2 linked regions of the Prochlorococcus marinus XMU1419 genome follow. The protein of the gene in region 1 binds, or shares a complex with, the protein of each later gene. Links are inferred from orthologs where the notes say so. Each region holds a gene or a part of one and is shown on either strand. Other genes may lie near its edges.

Evidence for each region. The genes of interacting proteins can lie anywhere in the genome.
Region 2: the proteins of mfd (region 1) and uvrA are in contact, whole or in part, in a crystal structure (PDB 4DFC), measured with the Escherichia coli proteins. The link is inferred for Prochlorococcus marinus XMU1419 from one-to-one orthologs.

The regions. Positions count from the first base shown.
Region 1 is NZ_JAAORO010000002.1:271,578-278,216, reverse strand. Bases 1,501-5,595 are described here. They hold mfd (transcription-repair coupling factor), read right to left. Parts: upstream 5,214-5,595; coding sequence 1,701-5,213; downstream 1,501-1,700. Other genes in these bases: HA151_RS05105 (TerC family protein), read left to right, coding at 5,288-5,595; HA151_RS05115 (hypothetical protein), read right to left, coding at 1,501-1,628. In the rest of the region: HA151_RS05125 (DUF3038 domain-containing protein), read left to right, coding at 1-418; HA151_RS05120 (DUF4335 domain-containing protein), read left to right, coding at 423-1,007; more of HA151_RS05115, read right to left, coding at 1,467-1,500; more of HA151_RS05105, read left to right, coding at 5,596-5,998; fmt (methionyl-tRNA formyltransferase), read right to left, coding at 5,995-6,639. UniProt on the Escherichia coli protein: Couples transcription and DNA repair by recognizing RNA polymerase (RNAP) stalled at DNA lesions. Mediates ATP-dependent release of RNAP and its truncated transcript from the DNA, and recruitment of nucleotide excision repair machinery to the damaged site.
Region 2 is NZ_JAAORO010000003.1:587,631-591,130, forward strand. Bases 87-3,500 are described here. They hold uvrA (excinuclease ABC subunit UvrA), read right to left. Parts: upstream 3,191-3,500; coding sequence 287-3,190; downstream 87-286. Other genes in these bases: HA151_RS09270 (AAA family ATPase), read right to left, coding at 3,246-3,500. In the rest of the region: HA151_RS09260 (glycosyltransferase), read right to left, coding at 1-85. UniProt on the Escherichia coli protein: The UvrABC repair system catalyzes the recognition and processing of DNA lesions. UvrA is an ATPase and a DNA-binding protein. A damage recognition complex composed of 2 UvrA and 2 UvrB subunits scans DNA for abnormalities.

The DNA of each region.
Region 1 (6,639 bases):
TTACGCCTTTTCAAATAGACTTAATCTAAATGAATTTTTTCCTAATAAAGTTTCAATTTGGAAAATAAGGAATAATAATCCATTGAGAAAATCTTATGTTAAAAACAATATTAAACTTGATGAATTTGATGCCTTAATTAAAATCACCGCTGAAATGTCTAGATATCTTTATCCTTATATCAGAGAGATTCTTAAATCTAAAGAAGATCTAAAAAAGAATTCAGTTATTTGGAATGATTTTAATAAGAGATTTATTGAGCTTATTAATGAAAGGTTTAACATAGAAAGTATGAGGGTTAAAAAGCTTATAAATCAAGCAGAAAATGATGAAATTATTATTAAATCTTTGTTTACCTTATCCCTTTGTATCTCAAATCAGGGTTATCAAAAGTTGAAGTTTTTTTTATTCGATTATTAATAATATGCAAAATAAATTATCATTTCATCAATCTTCTGTAAGTCTCGAAATTATCGGATTGCCAGATTATTCAAATAATGAAAATAAAGACCAAATATCAATAATTTCTCAATGGAAACTAAATATAATTGATAAACCACTCATCGAAGGGAAAATTGAGCATTTAAGGCCTATAATGAATGCCTTTTATATTTATTCAAATCTTTTAATCAAAAACGAAATCCCAAAATATGAGTCTAAATTAATTGATATAAAAGCTGATAATCTCCATATTCATAATATTGTTCTCAAGAGTTCTAAACCAAATGTAAAACCATTAACTTTAAAGATTGGTAATTCATTGTTGTCAGATACAATAAATTGTTTTGATCAGTTAAATGAATCATCAAAAATCAATATAAGAAATGGTTGCGTTTCTAATAATTTTTCAAAAAAAATAAAATTTAGATTAAATAAAGTGAAATTTTTTAGATTCTTTATGCCTCCATTTATTGCAATTTGTTCTTTATTTCTATTCTCTTCAACTTTAATTTATTTTTATAATCCTGCAGAAGATAAAGAAAAAAATGAATTAATAAATCAAAAATAAATACCTAATAGCATCTTAAATATAAACACGATAGTATAGGTTAATTTCTTATATGAATTATCATTATTTGTTCATTTAATTTTAGTTTATGGCAGATCTAAACATCCCAAAATTAAATATGAAATCTGATAAATATATTTTCAAAAAAAAATTAAGTTTAAGAAGAAAAACAAAAAAAAGACTTTTTATTGAATCTGCTTTTATGTTAATTACGAGTCTTTTTTTAATTTATATAAATTATTTAATACCTAAAAAGAATTTCCTTATACAAAATTTACCCTCTACATTAAAAAAATCTTTTATTTTGTTAAATAATCTTCTTGCAAATTTATCTGAAGTATTGTTGGTGATTTTTATTTTTATTTCTTATTTTGTTATATTAATTTTATTAATAGGTTCTTTATACAGAATTTTTAGGATTACCAACAAAAAGACCAGAATAATTGATTACAAATGATTTCAAATTGGTTGCATTAATCCACCACTTCCTGAATCAGAGTCATCATCATCATTTTCTGTTTCTTCTCCAAATAAAGCGAATACACCAACTAATACTGAAGACAATATAATTGACAAGGGTATAATTGAATTTTGTATTCCAACATCTATATATTCACCCATAAGTTAATTAAATTTTTACAAACCTAACCGAAATTGGACTCTTTCGCGAATTTTAAATAATTTTTTAATAATTTAATTTTTTTTGATATTGAGATCTTTGTCAAAATTTTTTATTTCTTGAACAAAAGACTCAAACCAGAACATTAATTGATCAATTTGATTCTGAATTTCAGTAACTCCTATACCCCTTATAGTTATTATCGAAAACTGTTCCCTTTCATCAAAATTAAATTTATTTTGAACACTAGTTGACAATGAGTTTTTTAGAATTTTAAAAGTAGAGTTTTTTAATTTAGTCTCTATTAAGATGTTTGGCTTTTTAAGTTTGATCTTATTAAAACCACATTTTTTAGCGAGTAATTTTAGTTTCATTAACATAATCAATGACTCAACAGGTTTGGGTAAGGAACCATATCTATTTACCCAGTCTGTAGCTAATTCAGTTAATTCATTATTATTTGAGCATTCAGTAGCAGATTTATAAGCCTCAAGTTTTTCTTCCCTGTTTACTATCCATGTTGCAGGTATAAATGCATTTATTGGAAGATCAATTTGTGTATCGGTAACTTCTGGTATTTCTTGCCCACTTATTTCTGAAATAGCCTCATGGAGCATTTCTATGTATAAATCATATCCAATAGCATTAACCTTTCCACTTTGTTCTTCTCCTAGTAAGCTTCCAACTCCTCTTATTTCCATATCTTTCATTGCGAGTTGGTATCCACTTCCTAGTTCCGAGAAATCTTTTATCGCTTTCAATCTTTGTTTTGCAGCATCATTGATTTTATTAATATTTGGATAGAATAACCATGCATGTGCTTGTATTCCGCTTCTACCCACTCTTCCTCTAAGTTGGTAAAGCTGAGAAAGTCCAAATTTGTGAGAATCTTCAATAATTATCGTATTAACATTAGGAATGTCTAATCCACTCTCAATTATTGTTGTACATACCATAAGATCAACTTCTCCATTGTTAAAAGCGATCATTGCATTTTCAAGATCTGTCTCGTTCATTTGTCCATGAGCAACAATAATTTTTAAGATTGGAAACATATTTTTTAATTTATTTACAGCTTGATCAATATCAGAAATTCTTGGAAGAACATAAAATATTTGACCACCCCTATCAAGTTCTTGGTTAATCGCAGTTCTTATTACATCCATATCTATTTCAGATAAATATGTTTTAATTGATCTTCTTGATGGAGGAGGAGTATTTAGTAAACTCATTTGTCTCAGTCCAGATAAGCTCATATAAAGAGTTCTTGGGATTGGAGTTGCCGATAGAGTTAAAACGTCTAAGTTGGTTTTTATTTTTTTAATTTTCTCCTTATGCCTTACTCCAAATCTTTGTTCTTCATCAATAACAAGTAGTCCTAAATTATCTATTTCAATTTCTTTTCCTAATATTTGGTGCGTTGCTACTACTAAATCAATTTTTTGATTTTTTAATCCTTCATAGATTTCCTTTCTCTCATTAACAGTTTTGAATCTATTAAGTAATGAAACTTTTATTGGGTAAGGTGAAAATCTATTATGTATTGTTCTCCAATGTTGCTGAGCTAGGATTGTTGTAGGTGCTAGTAAAATTACCTGCTTGCCTGATGTAATAGCCTTAAAAATAGCCCTTACAGCCACCTCTGTTTTGCCAAATCCTACATCTCCACAAACTAACCTATCCATTGGCTTATCACTTTCCATATCAGATTTTATTTCTTTTACAGCAGTAATTTGATCTGGTGTTGGTTGATAGGGGAATGATTCCTCCAATTCATCTTGCCAAGGACCATCTGCTGGATATATATGACCCTTAAGTTTCTCTCTTTTTGCATAAAGTTTTAAAATATCGAAAGCAACTTTTTTGATTTGTTTCTTATTTTTATCTTTTATCCTTTCCCATTCCGTCCCTCCTAATTTGTTAATTTTTGGCTTTATTTTTCCGCTTGCTCTATATCTGTTGATACTCCCAAGTTGATCAGCGGCAACACTTATTTTCCCATCTTGATACTGAATGACTAAATAATCTCTTGAATCTCCAGTTATATTTATTTTTTCTATTTTTAAAAATTTTCCTATTCCATGATTTTTATGAACTATGTAATCACCTGGACTAATCTTATTAACATTTATATTTGAATTAATACTTCTTTTTTTTCTTCTTATGAATACATTATTAAAGAGTGATTGTTGTGAAAATAATTCTTTATCTGTTATGAGAACAATTTTCCATATCGGTAGATAAAAACCCTCTATTTCATAATTATTCTTATTTTTTACAATTAATGGAGTCGAATTATTAATTGACTTCGATGCTTCATCAATATCATAAGGATTATTTAAAAAGTTTGTATTACATTCATGTTCAAAAAGTAAAGTTCTAGTTCGTAATGGCTGGGCTGATAATATCCAAACTTTTTCTTTGTTATTTATATTTTTGTTTATATCAATAGATAATTTCCCTATATTCTTAGAGTATGAATTAATTCTTTTATCGTTTAATAAAAACCTATTATTAATATTATTTTTAGTTTCAAATTCATGAAATTTTATTAAATTAAAATTTTTCAGTGAATTTAATATTTTGTCAAACTTTAAATGCAAATTTGGTTTAGCCTTCCGATTAATACCGTTATTTTTAAGGTTTTCATTTAATTCAAAGGCACAATTATCAAAATTACTTTCTGAATCTAGATACCAATTATTTGCGAATTTTTCACAATCTTCTGATTCATCAATTACGAGAATTGTTTCCTTATTTATAAAATCTATTATATTTGAGGGCTCTTTTTCTATTATTCCCAAATAACGATCAAGATTATTTTTATTTGTATCTTCTGAATTAAAAATTCTGTTCTTAGATAAATTATTTAACTTATCTTTTATTAGTAAATCTAATCCAGCCTGTATTATTTCAATATTGTTGATACTCTCAAGGGTTTTTTGTGTATTTGGATCATATTCTCTTATTTTCTCAATAACATTATCAAAAAATTCTAATCTTATAGGTAACTCATTATTTACAGGATAAATATCTACTATTTCTCCTCTCCTACTCCAGAACCCTTCTGTAGAGGTGACATCTTCCTTTTTATAGCCTAGTAAAGTAAGTTTATTTGCTAATTCTTGAATTTCAATTCGAATTCCTTTTTGCAAATCTAACTTGTTTTCAATTAATAAATTTTTATTTATTAGATGTGGTTGAAGTGATCTCTCTGTTGATATGACAATATTAAGTTCTTTTCTCTCTTTTTTTATTAATTTGGCTAAAACAGTGAGCTGAGTAAATTCAATCTCCTTAGATTTATTAATTGATGAGTATGGAAGATGCTCTGTGGGTGGATAATATAAAACTTCTTTATCATTTATGCTTTCAAAATAACCAATCCATTTATAGGCAATTTCTATATTTGGACAAATTAATAATATATTTTTATTTTCTTTTTTTGATATGCTATCTAAGATTATTGATTTTGCATATCTACTTGAACCAATAATATTTAATTCTCTATTTTTTGAAACTCTTTTAATTAATTCATAAGTAATTTGTGAGTTTGAAATATAATTAATTAAAGTATTTAAACTCATTTATAATTATCAATCTTGATTACGAATAACCGACATATTATATTAGATTTTATAATGTTTGTGAATAATATTTGATGGATTCAGCCGCAATAAATTCTTTTATACCCACACTAGATCAGGTGGATAGTTGGTATGAAATCTTTACACTTTTGCCAATATTAATTGCGCTAGAATTATTATTATCGGCTGATAATGCTGTCGCACTAGCTTCTCTTACTAAATCACTCAACAGTTCGGAATTAAGGTCAAGAGCCTTAAATATTGGTATAACAATATCTTTATTATTTAGAATTATTCTCATCATATTATCTAATGTTCTTCTCAAGTTTATTCTTATTAGGATTTTTGCTGGTTTTTATTTAATATACTTATTCTTATCTAATGTTTTTTTTAAATCAGATATAGAAAATCATGAAAATGGCAATGATAATTTTAAAAATAATTTTAGATTCTTAAGGGTTGTAGCACTTCTTTCAATTACTGATTTTGCATTTTCTATAGATAGTATTACTACTGCAGTGGCTATCAGCGATCAATATATATTAATTATATTTGGAGCAGTAATTGGGGTATTAGCATTAAGATTTACTTCGGGAATTTTTCTAAAACTTCTGGATATATTTTCTAGATTAGAAACAGCCGGTTATGTAGCAATTTTAATTGTTGGGATTAAGCTTTTGCTAAATACGTTAATAAAGGAGTCTATACTTCCAGACTATTATTTTTATATTTTGATTCTCTTTGCTTTTATTTGGGGATTTTCTAAAAAAGAACCTAAAACTTAATCTGAGAGATATTCACCTACTGTTGGCTTCAACTGTTGTATCAATTGATTTTTGCTAGATATGTTTTTGCCTTCAAGTTTTGCTTCTAATAAAACAATCGGATTAGTTTTAGTTGAAATTATTATTCCTTCATTTTCTATGACAGCGAGAATAATACCTGGTTTTGAATAATTGCTCGTGAAAAGGTATTTTTCTTTTTTAATATCATCATTACTTAAAACTTTGATTTTAATTATTTTTAGGTTCTTACCTCTAAAAGTTGTATATGCTCGTGGGTATAATGCTTTTATTTTTTGAGAAATTTTATATGCCTCATTAATCCAAACCACTTTATAGTCTGATTTTTCAATCATTCTTGCGTAAGTAATTTCTCTTCCAAGGGTATTTTGTTTTGTTAATTTATAATTAGTATTTTTATTAATATTTTCTTCTAGTAAAGATGCAGCATTTAAAAATAATTTTGCCGATAAAATACTAAGTTTTTCCTTTAGTGTATTTAAATTATCGTCATTATCGATTTTAATTTTTTCTTCCAATAATAAGTCCCCAGTATCTAGTCCCTCGTTCATTTTCATAATTCCTACACCAGTAAATTCATCGCCTTCTATTAGGGACCATTGGATTGGAGCAGCACCACGCCA
Region 2 (3,500 bases), on another replicon or contig:
CTCCTGTATCTGCATCTCTGCCTAACTCAAGATTTTTAGAACGTATAAGACCATGTAAATGTAAATGTAAAAATTTTAACCTCATTCAGCAAATCCTCCGACAAACGGCCTTTAATACAAATAAGCTGAATTTTCAAAGGAAATATTAAGAAAGCATTATGATTTGAAACTTTTTTTATATAAAAGTTTTCAAAAAAGCAGTTATAGAGGAGTTTTATGGCCGTTTAAAAAAGAATTTGGTTTTGCAGAAAAAATTAAAATAAAAAGAAATACAACAAGGATTTACTTATTTCAGAACCTTTTTAAGATACTTTGCTGTATGACTTATAGGATTTTTAGCTACATCCTCAGGAATACCTTCTGCAATTATTTCTCCTCCTTTGTTCCCTCCATCAGGTCCTAAATCGATTATCCAATCTGAACATCTAATAACATCTAAATTATGTTCAATAACAATTACTGAATTCCCTTTATCTACCAAACGTTGTATCACATCCATTAATTTATGAACATCATAAAAACTTAACCCTGTAGTTGGTTCATCAATCAAATATAATGTTTTTCCAGTAGCCCTTTTTGACAGTTCCGTGGCTAACTTAACTCTTTGAGCCTCTCCACCAGATAATGTAGGAGCTGGCTGGCCTAGTTTGACGTATCCTAGGCCAACATCAACCAATGTAGATAATCTTTCAGCAGCTTGAGGTATAGCAGAAAAAGTTTCTGCAGCTTGTTCAACAGTCATCTCTAGAACATCAGATATATTGAAACCTTTATATTTAACTTGAAGAGTTTCTCTATTAAAACGAGCTCCTTTGCATACTTCACATTGAACATACACATCAGGTAAAAAATTCATTTCAATAACATTGACTCCCTGGCCTTTACAAGCTTCGCATCTTCCTCCTTTCACATTAAAGCTAAATTGACCAGCCTGATAACCTCTTGCTTTTGCTTCTACTGTGGCAGTAAATATCTGCCTTATAGGGTCAAAAGCACCTGTATATGTAGCAGGATTTGATCTAGGGGTTCTTCCTATTGGAGATTGATCAATAACGATAACTTTATCAATTGCCTTTATACCCTTTAACTCTTTTACACCTTGGGGAAAAGGAACTTTTAATCCTAGAGAATGGCACAATGCAGGATGAAGTAATTCATTTATCAAAGTGCTCTTTCCACTTCCACTTACACCAGTTACAGAAACTAACCTTCCTAAAGGAAATTCTACAGAAATATTTTTTAAATTATTTTTAGAGCAATTATTTAAAATTAAACTTTTTTTTACAGATGATCTACGTTCTTTTGGAGTAGGAATTGACTTCCTACCACTGAGATATGCTCCAGTTAATGACCTTTCTGAATTTAAGACATCTTGATAAGATCCTTTAGCAATTATTTCCCCACCATAAACACCTGCCCCTGGACCAATATCTACTAGATAATCTGCGGATTTCATAGTATCTTCATCATGTTCAACCACAACCAAAGTATTTCCCAAGTCTCTTAAGCTTTTTAAGGTTTCTAATAATCTGTCATTGTCTCTCTGATGCAAACCAATACTTGGTTCATCTAAAACATATAAAACACCAGTAAGACCTGCTCCTATTTGAGTAGCCAATCTAATACGCTGAGCCTCACCACCAGACAAAGTCATAGCTGGTCTATCTAAAGTCAAATAATCTAAACCAACATTAATTAAAAACTTTAAACGTAAACGAATCTCTTTTAAAACCAATTCACCTATTTGCTTTTGTTTTTCTGATAAAGATATATTTTCTTTCTTTGTCTTTCCTAAACCCATGATGCGCTCTACGTGATTTAGGGTTTCAGAAACACTTATAGAGGTTAAGTCAGTAATGTTGTATGGACCAAGTTTAACGGCCAAAGCCTCAGGTCTTAATCTTTTTCCAGAACATGTCTTACAGGGTACTAATTCTAGATACTTTTCTAATTTTTGTTTAACTGATTCTCCATTGGCTTCATTCAATTGCCTTTCTAATATTGGTAAAATCCCCTCAAAAGGTCTTTCAAAACCACTAGAGGTTTTAAAACGACTATCAGCTTGAATTAATATTGGTTTATCTGATCCCAAAAGTAGTACTTGTTTTTGCAAATCACTTAAATCTTTCCAAGGAGTTTTTAATTCAAAACCATAAGCTTGACCTACAGAATAAAGTAAAGAGAAGTAATAGGTATTATCTTTCTCACTCCAAGGAGCTATTGCAGCATAAACAGGCAATGTTTTATCAGGTATGACTCTATCTGCAGTAAATTTTTTTAAGTAACCAATCCCATGGCAATCTGGACAGGCACCATATGGGCTATTAAAAGAAAATAATCTAGGAGAAAGTTCTTCAACAATTGAGCCATGTACAGGACATGCATAATTTTCTGAGTAAAGTTTTTCTCTTTCTAAGTTAGAAGGTAAATTTTCTCCTTTTTTTGGAACAACTTCTACTATTGCTAAACCATCGCCTCTTTTGAGACAAGTTTGTAGTGAATCATTTAATCTTTCTTGTATTCCTTCTCTTGCAATTAATCTATCAACTACTACCTCAATATTATGAATTTGATTTTTATCTAATTCAATACTATCAGCAAGTTCTCTTACTTCTCCATTGATTCTTACTCTAGCAAATCCTTCAGCCGCTAGTCCGCTTATTAATTTTGTATGTGTTCCTTTCTTACCTCTTACAACAGGAGCTAACAATTGGTACCTTGTTCCTTCAGGTAAAAGAAGAATTTGATCCACCATTTCATCAATTGTTTGAGGCGCAATTGGAATCCCACAGTGGTGACAATGCGGCTCACCAGCACGACCAAATAATAATCTTAAATAATCTTGTATTTCTGTTACTGTTCCAACTGTTGATCGTGGATTATGACTTGTAGATTTTTGATCAATTGATATAGCAGGTGATAAACCTTCAATATTGTCAACATCTGGTTTATCTACTTGACCCAAAAATTGCCTTGCGTATGCAGAAAGGCTCTCGACATATCTTCTTTGACCTTCAGCAAAAATAGTATCAAAAGCCAGAGAACTCTTACCACTTCCACTCACACCTGTAAAAACTATAAATTTATTCCTAGGTAGAGAAAGATCAATATTTTTTAAATTATGCTGGCGAGCTCCCCTTATAATAATTGAATTATCTTTTCCAAAACTACTAGCAACTTTATTAACCATGTTTAAATCTAAAATTATGATTTAAAAAGGTTATTATAGTAGAATTTTTTGAATTTTACGCAGCTGAGCGATCAAGAAGTTTAGAAGCATATTCGTTTACTTCGCATGAACCCCCACCTATAAGTTCTATTAGTTCATTTTTTCTTTGATTTTTTGTAGTTAGCTTTGTAATTGAAGTATAAGTTATTCCATTTATTACGTTTTTATTAACTTTGAAATGAGCTGATCCCCTAGCAGCTAGGAATGGCTGATGTGTAATACATAAGACTTGTTGATTTTTAGAAATTTCTTTAATCAGCTCAACCAGAGA